2 regions of the Streptomyces sp. R44 genome follow, and region 2 is predicted to be linked to the other one. Evidence: riboswitches for the same ligand, from Rfam matches in the RefSeq annotation. Region 2 holds a riboswitch; the other holds the start of a gene.
What was found. Region 2 has a riboswitch for S-adenosylmethionine ahead of thrC (threonine synthase). Riboswitches for the same ligand answer to the same signal wherever they lie in the genome.
Positions count from the first base shown of each region.

Region 1: it holds a riboswitch for S-adenosylmethionine, as region 2 does, so the genes downstream of both, AB5J54_RS02160 (IclR family transcriptional regulator) here and thrC (threonine synthase) in region 2, are expected to answer to the same signal.

Region 1 is NZ_CP163444.1:415,075-419,278, reverse strand. Features, by position in the region: gene AB5J54_RS02170 (IS5 family transposase) at 1-649, opposite strand, end outside; gene AB5J54_RS02165 (thiol-disulfide oxidoreductase DCC family protein) at 682-1,074, opposite strand; gene AB5J54_RS02160 (IclR family transcriptional regulator) at 1,130-1,852, opposite strand; SAM riboswitch class I at 2,063-2,204, opposite strand; gene AB5J54_RS02155 (SMI1/KNR4 family protein) at 2,407-2,994, shown strand; gene AB5J54_RS02150 (YdcF family protein) at 3,049-3,639, opposite strand; gene AB5J54_RS02145 (DinB family protein) at 3,812-4,204, shown strand, end outside.
Region 2 is NZ_CP163444.1:4,758,739-4,762,942, reverse strand. Features, by position in the region: gene AB5J54_RS22210 (MoaD/ThiS family protein) at 62-340, opposite strand; gene thrC (threonine synthase) at 355-1,662, opposite strand; SAM riboswitch class I at 1,656-1,800, opposite strand; gene AB5J54_RS22200 (glucosyl-3-phosphoglycerate synthase) at 1,954-2,922, shown strand; gene AB5J54_RS22195 (hypothetical protein) at 2,996-4,204, shown strand, end outside.

The DNA of each region.
Region 1 (4,204 bases), 4.3 Mb from region 2:
TGATCCCGCACTCGACCGCGTGACGCTCGCGGTAGTCGACCGGGTCGAAGCGTGGCGGCCGACCGCCGCGGGAGCCGAGCTTCTGGCGGTTGCGCGCCTGGTCGGCCTTGTCCGGGATGGTGCAGCGGCTCCCGCGGGGGCGCAGGTAGGCGCGGTTCTTGCGGGAGGCGTACGCCTTGTCGGCCCGCACCCGATGGGGGCGGACGCGCGGCCGGCCTGGCCCGAGGCGGGGCACGCGAACCTTCTCCAGCACGGGCTCGAACTGCGGCGAGTCTCCGCGCTGCCCTGCCGTGACCAGGATCGACATGGGCTTCTGTCCCTGCTCGACGGCCAGGTGCAGCTTGGTGGTGAACCCGCCGCGCGAGCGTCCCAGCCCGTGATCACGGGGCTCGGTGAAGATGCCGCCCGGCGGTTCCTTTTGCCGGTCGCCCTGCTTGCGGGCCCCGGCCGCATGCTGATGGGCGCGGCAGACCGTGGAGTCGACGTTCAAGTCCCACACGATCGCGCCCTTCGCGTCGGCCAGGGACTGGAACTGGGTGAGGATTCGCTGCCAGGTGCCGTTCCGCTGCCACCGGCGGAATAGGTCGTAGACCCGGCTCCACGGTCCGTACTCGACGGGGACGTCCCGCCACGGAAGAACCGAGATCATGCACAGCCCAAGATCCACTTTCGATACACGGCCTAGTCGGGTCGCGGGGCCGGGCGGTGGGGGAGAGCGCAGGCGGCGGTACCTCCCGGCATGCGGTGACGGTTGTTCGCGATGAGCCGGTACACACCGTGGGCCACCCACCGCACGGGAGGAAGCGTGAGCAACGCACCCGCCGCCGGCCACCCTCCGCCCGAGCTCAAGAGCACCTTCGCGACGGCCTGGGCGCCCCCGTACACGACACCGCCGGGCGTGACCCACAGCACTTCGTGCGAGGCCCGCGTCGACGTGACGCCGAGACCCTCCAAGTCCGCGAACTGCCAGGCAGTGGTCTCGCACCGGGGCTTCAGGCGTCGCTCGGCGAACCTCACCGAGGTGGAGCAGAATCCGCAGTCTCCATCGAAAACGAGCACAGGCTGATTTCGCATGACCCCATCATGCCGCGCGGGGAGCGGAGCGGCTGCCGCGGCTCCGTCCTTACGTTCAGGAGCGGCATACGACCTCGGTCAGGCGGTCGGCGGCGTCGACGGCGGCCTTCGCGAGCCGGGCGCCCGGGTGCCGGGTGAGGCGTTGGATCGGGCCCGTGACCGTCACGGCGGCCACCACCCGCTGCGACGGGCCGCGGACCGGCGCCGAGACAGAGGCCATGCCGGGTTCGCGCTCACCGATCGACTGGGCCCAGCCCCGGCGCCGTACGCCGCTCAGGGCGGTCGCGGTGAAGCGGGCACCCTGCAGGCCCTGGTAGAACCGCTCCGGCTCCTCCCAGGCCAGCAGGACCTGGGCGGCGGAGCCGACCTTCATGGGGAGTGTGGACCCCACCGGCACGATGTCGCGCAGGCCGGACGTCCGCTCGGCGGCGGCGACGCAGACGCGCACCTCACCCTGGCGCCGGTAGAGCTGCGCGCTCTCGCCCGTGGCGTCCCGGAGGGAGGTCAGGACCGGGCCGGCCGCGGCCAGCAGGCAGTCCTCGTCCGAGGCGGCCGAGAGCTCGGCGATCCAGGGCCCGAGGACGAACCGGCCCTGGATGTCCCTGCCGACCAGCCGGTGGCGTTCGAGCGCCGTGGCGAGCCGGTGGACCGTGGGCCGCGCGAGACCGGTGGTGGCGACCAGCCCGGCCAGATGGGCAGGGCCCGACGCCAGCGCGTCGAGGATCACCGCGGCCTTGTCGAGGACGCCGACACCGCTAGAAATATCCGAAATGTCCATGGAAAGGGGTACTCCAGTCTCGGCGCGCGAGCATGCCTCGCGGCGACCTCACCCGGGGGAGGGCAGGGGAAGGAAGGTGAGGGAGGGGGATGGTCAGCGGGAAAGGGCCGAAGACGTCGGCCGATATGCCGCGACGATCATGAGCTGGGTACGCGGAAAGCCCGGAACGGACAGAGCCGGGGCGAAGGGCAGCGTAGAGAGCACCGTGTCTCCTCATCTTTTCCCGCGCCACGTTGGCGCAGGCCGGAGTTGGCACTGATCCCGACGAGACGGCGCGAACAGGGAGCGCCGAGACGATCGGGGAGTTGCCGGGGCTTCGTAGGGCCGGTCCCTCCACCCCTCTGGATGATTCGCGGAGAACCATACAAGACTCCCGGGGCGAGCTGCCAGGGGGCCCCTGGTGACGCCATCGGACAGGCCGTGCCGCGTGTGCTGAACGCCGGCGCCTCGCCCGGCTGCCGGGGGAGCTCGTCCCGGCTCGTAGGGATCCCACCCGCAGGATGATCCCCGGCCGCCGCGCGATAGATTGCCGGCGACACGAGAAAAGAGCTCGCATGGACTCCCGCATCCCGCGGCTGCGACGCAAGCTTGCACGCATTCCCTACACGCCCCACCGAAGCCACTCCTTCGGCGAGGAACGGCACGCATTCCGTCTCGGCCCCCGCTTGCCCGAAGCCCGGGCAGACGCCTTCGAAGCCGAGAACGACGTGGAACTCCCGCGCCCCTACCGAGACTTCCTCACGAACATGGGCGGCACGGGTGCGTCCCCGTACTACGGACTGATCCCCCTGGAACGCTGCGCCCTCTTCACGATGAACCGCGCATCCGCCGACACGCGGACGAGAGGATTCCGTCGGGCCTACCGCCCCACACGCGAAGGCCACCTCTTCCTGCACGTCATCGAACGCGGCTGCAGCGACCTCGCCCTCCTCGGAGTGACCGGCCCGCTCACCGGGCGCGTCCTCATCGGCAACACCGACGGCTTCTGGGGCCCGAACGTCTCCTCGGCCCCGGACTTCCTCGCCTGGTACGAGCGCTGGCTCGACCACATGGCCGGCGGACAGGACAACCGAGCCCTGCTGCTCACCTCACCGCGGCTGCACGTCCACCCACAGCAGTACCGACTCTCGCCGAAGATCTGACCCCGGCCCGGGCCCGGGCCCTGACTCTGGCCCGGGAACGGCGGGGCGTGGGAGCTACCGCCTGCGTTCGGCCGCGGTGAGACCGCGCAGTGTCCACAGCCCGTACGCGGCAAGAAGCGGCTTGAGCAGCGTCCACTCCCCGAGGCGATAGTCGGCGGCGCGTACGAGCCTGTCGGCGAGATCAGGCCGCTGACGGCGCAGGTAGGCGCGCGCCTTGAGCGCGTGTGCGGGCTGGGACACGATCGCGATGCGCTCCGCGTCCTCGATCAGCGGGACCACGTGGGTGATGTTCTCCCAGGTGGTCCTGCTCCGGTCCTCGACGAGAACACGGCCCGTGTACCGCAGAACGGACCGCGCGTAGTCGGCCATCAGCTCGGCCTCGGCGGTGTCACCACCGACCGCCCCTCCGCTGAAGACGACCACGGAGTCGCCGCCGGCGTCCGCATCGACGGAACGGATCCCGGCCCGGACCCGCCAGCGGTTGATGAGGTTGATCGACTCGGACGGATTGCGGTAGCCGAGCACGACCACAGCCCGGGAACCGTGGCCGCCGGCCTCGACCAGGGTCCGCGACCAACGCCGGTTCAACCACTCACCCCAGGCCAGCACGGCGACTCCGGCGGCCGGCAACGTCCACGCTCGCATCGGCAACGTCCACGCTCGCATGACGGACGATCCTAGGCCCTGCCCGGCGGGTCACGCCGGGCCGTCGGCGCCGCGTCCCTGCGCGGCGCGGCGGGCCAGGAGCTGGGCGTAGGAGTCGGGTCCGTCGAAAACGCCTCGACATCGGTGGCCTCGATGAGGAACGCTGCGCGCGATGACCAGAATTGACGACACGCCGCCCGCGTGGGACGAGCGCACCCAGCTCACCACGTTCCTCGACTACACCCGTGACACGGCCCGCGCCAAGTGCGAGGGCGTCTCCGCGGAGAACGCCCGCAAGGCGATCCTGCCGAAGTCACCGCTGATGACCATGAGCGGAGTGATCAACCACCTCCGCTGGGTCGAGTACTACTGGTTCGAAGTGGTCCTCCTCGGCGGGGAGGACATCGGCCCCTGGACCGATGAGGACCCCGACCGCGAGATGCGTATCGCCGTCGACTTCCCGCTCACGCAGTTGCTCGACGAATACGCCGAACAGAGCGCCCGCTACCGCGAACTGGTCGCCGAGAACGACCTGGAGACCAAGGCGAAGCGCGCCATCCGCAAC
Region 2 (4,204 bases):
GCCCCTTCCGCTTATCGCGCGGAAGGGGCAATTGGTACTGACTGGTAGCGCTTTACGGGTCTCAGCACCCGCCGGCGACGGCCGGAATGATCGAGACGCCCGCGCCGGCCGGGGTGGCCGTCTCCAGACCCTGCTCGAAGCGCACGTCGTCGTCGTTGACGTAGACGTTGACGAAGCGGCGCAGCTTGCCCTGGTCGTCCAGGACGCGGGCGGCGATGCCGGTGTGGTTCTTCTCCAGGTCCGCGATGACCTCGGCGAGGGTCGCGCCCTCGGCCTGGACCTCGGACTGACCACCCGTGTAGGTGCGGAGGATGGTGGGGATGCGGACGTTCACGGCCATGTCTTCGTTACCTTTCAGAGCGCCAGGCCGGCGTCGCGGAACGCGTCCAGGCTCGGGCGGATGGTGGCGGTCGCCTGAGAGGTGTCGGCCACCGCGTCCAGGGTCTTGAGTCCGTCGCCGGTGTTGAGGACGACGGTGGTGAGGTTCGGGTCGATGAGCCCGGCCTCGACGAGCTTCTTCGTGACGCCGACGGTCACGCCGCCCGCGGTCTCGGCGAAGACGCCCTCGGTCTGCGCGAGGAGCTTGATGGCCTCGACGACCTGCTCGTCGTTGACGTCCTCCACGGCGCCGCCGGTCCGGCGGGCGATGTCGAGGACGTACGGGCCGTCGGCCGGGTTGCCGATGGCGAGGGACTTGGCGATGGTGTTCGGCTTCTGGGGCCGTACGACGTCGTGGCCGGCCTTGAAGGCCGCCGACACCGGGGAGCAGCCCTCGGCCTGGGCACCGAAGATCTTGTACGGCTTGTCCTCGACGAGGCCCAGCTTGATGAGCTCCTGCAGACCCTTGTCGATCTTGGTGAGCTGGGAGCCGGAGGCGATCGGGATGACGAGCTGGTCGGGGATGACCCAGCCGAGCTGCTCGCAGATCTCGTACGCGAGCGTCTTGGAGCCCTCGCCGTAGTACGGGCGGAGGTTGACGTTCACGAAGCCCCAGCCCTCGCCGAGCGGGTCGCCGATGAGCTCCGAGCAGAAGCGGTTGACGTCGTCGTAGTTGCCCTCGATGGCGACGAGGTCACCGCCGTAGACACCGGCCATGACGACCTTGCCCTGCTCCAGGTCGTGCGGGATGAACACGCAGGAGCGGAAGCCGGCGCGGGCGGCGGCGGCGCCGACGGCGCCGGCCAGGTTGCCGGTGGAGGAGCAGGAGAGGGTGGTGAAGCCGAAGGCGCGGGCGGCTTCGAGGGCCTGGGCGACGACCCGGTCCTTGAAGGAGTGGGTCGGGTTGCCGGAGTCGTCCTTGACGAAGAGCTTTCCGGGGGCGACGCCGAGCTCGCGGGCGAGGTTGTCGGCCTGGACGAGCTTGGTCCAGCCGGGGTTCAGGTTGGGCTTCTCGGCGACGTCGGCGGGGACGGGCAGGAGGGGGGCGTAGCGCCAGATGTTGGCGGGGCCGGCCTCGATCTGCTTCCGCAGCGCCTCGGGGTCACCGGTGGGAAGGTCGTACGCGACTTCGAGCGGTCCGAAACAGAGTTCACAGGCGAAGATCGGGCCGAGCGGGAAGACTTCACCGCATTCGCGACAGGAAAGCCCGGACGCGGGACCGAGGTCGACGGTGGTGGGTGCGACGGTCTGAACAGCCATGGAGGCGAGGCCCTTTCTCCTCATCTTTCCCATGACGAATTTTTCGCCATGAGACGGATTTGGCACCTTCCCTAGCCGGGAGCCTCGCTGGAGGACGAGTAACCGACTGGAGGGTTGCCGGGGCTTCAACGGGCCGTTTCCCTCTGCCCCTCTGGATGAGCGGTATTCGATTGTGAAGCGCGGTGGACTTTCGTTCCTGCGCTCCGACGCGGGCGGCACCCCGACGTGCATCGGGCATCCGCGTTGTTCAAGACTGTAACCGAAGGCCCGGAACCTTGGACCGGCCGTCCGACCCGCGAGATGGAGAGAGATCACGTGCTGGAAGAGGTGGAGCGCTGGCTGGCCCGGCGGTCCTGGTCGGTGACGGACAGGCCGCTGGAACGGATCCTCGCAGCCAAGCGGAACACGACGGTCAGCGTCGTCCTGCCCGCGCTGAACGAGGAGGCGACGGTCGGGGACATCGTCTCCGTGATCCGGCGCGAGCTGATGACCGAGTCCGTCCCCCTCGTGGACGAGCTGGTGGTGATCGACTCGGGCTCCACGGACCGTACGGCGGAGGTCGCGGCGGCGGCGGGCGCGCGGGTGGTCGCGCGGGACGCGATACTCCCCCGCATACCGACCGTCCCCGGCAAGGGCGAGGTGCTCTGGCGGTCGCTGATGGCGACGAGCGGGGACGTGGTCTGTTTCGTGGACGCGGACCTGCGGGACTTCTCGGCGGACTTCGTGACGGGGATCGTGGGCCCGCTGCTCACGGACCCGGACGTGGAGTTCGTGAAGGCGATGTACGACCGCCCGTTCGGCACTGAATTCGATGGGCTCGCCTCCGGCAAGACCCCCGGTCAGGGCGGCCGGGTGACGGAACTGGTGGCCCGCCCGCTGCTGAACCTCCACTGGCCGCAGCTGGCCGGTTTCGTGCAGCCGCTGGGCGGCGAGTACGCGGCCCGGCGCTCGCTGCTCGAACGGCTGCCGTTCCCGGTCGGTTACGGAGTGGAGCTGGGGCTGCTCGTGGACGCCCTGCACACGGTGGGCCTGGACGCGCTCGCGCAGGTGGACGTGGGGGTGCGCAAGCACCGGCACCAGGACGGGCAGGCGCTGGGCCGGATGGCGGCGGCGATCTACCGGACGGCGCAGCTGCGGCTCTCGCGGGGGCATCTGGTGCGGCCGCGGCTCACGCAGTTCGAGCGGGGCGAGAAGGGCTTCGAGCCGCGGACGTACGCGGTGGACACGGAGGAGCGGCCGCCGATGGCCGAGATCGCGGAGTACGCACAGCGCCGCGTGGCGTGACGTCCGAGGAGGAGGCACACCGCCGCGTGGCGTAACGCCCCACGATGATCCGTTTTGCATAAATTGCCCTTTTATGCGCTTCAGACAACATCACCTGGGCAGGGTGCTCGCGGTCATCGGGCTCACGGCGGGCTCGCTCGCGTCCGCGGCGGCAGGACCGGCCGCCGCGGACGTGGTCGAGCCCTTCGGCAAGCGGTACGACGCGTCGCTGTACGGCGACTTCACCACGATCGGCAACACGGTCATGGGCTGCCCGGCCGGCCCGGCGGACCTGGCGGCCCGCTGCGCGACGGCGGCCTCCGGCCAGGGCTCGGACAACAACAACACCTTCGTGATGCGGCGCATCGACGCGGCCGGCCTCGGGACCACCGACTTCGGCTCCAGCACCGGTCACGTCAAGATCCCGGCGGGCGCCGAGGTCGCGTACGCCCGCCTCTTCTGGGGCGGGAACGACGGCACGTACAAGGGCCCGAGCGGCGCGCAGCTGAAGCGCTGCGACATCTCGGGCGCGGACGTCGGGCGCTCCCCCGGCGACCCGACGACGACGGCCCCGGTGATCAGGGTCGGGGCGGGTCCCGCGACCCCGGTGTCGATCGACAGCATGGTCGCCGACCCGGCCGACACCAGTGGCCCGCACTACTACACGGGCGAGTCGGACGTGACCGCCGCCTTCGCGGGCGTCTCGGGGACGGACGCGCGGGTGGCGGTCGGCAACCTCTGGGCGCCGAGCGGCAAGGGCTGCGTCGCGGGCTGGTCCCTGACCGTCGTCCACAGGTTCCCCGGTCCGGACCGGGTGAAGGCCCCCGAGCGGCGGAACGTGTACGTGTACGGCGGCCACGTCCTCCAGCGCTCGACGTCCCCGGCGACCACGATCACCGTGGGCGGCTTCTACCGGGGCCCGGGCACGGTACGCGCGAGCGTGACGGCGTACGAGGGGGACTGGAACACCCCGGGCGACAAGTTCCTCGTCGACGGCAGGAACGTCACCGAGGCCCACACCGGCAACACGAACAACTTCTTCGTCGGCGAGGACGACGGCGCGGTCTCCCCGAAGCTCACGAACAACCTGAGCATCGACGCCAAGGCCTTCGACGTCCCGGCCGGCGCCGTCCCACCGGGCGCGACCTCGGCGGACCTGACCTTCTCCACCAGCGGCGACACCTACGTGCCGTCCGGGCTCGCCTTCTCCGTACCGGTCCCGGACCTGGAGATCACCAAGACGGCGAGCCCGCGGAAGGTGAAGCCGGGCGACACCCTCACGTACACGATCACGGCGAAGAAC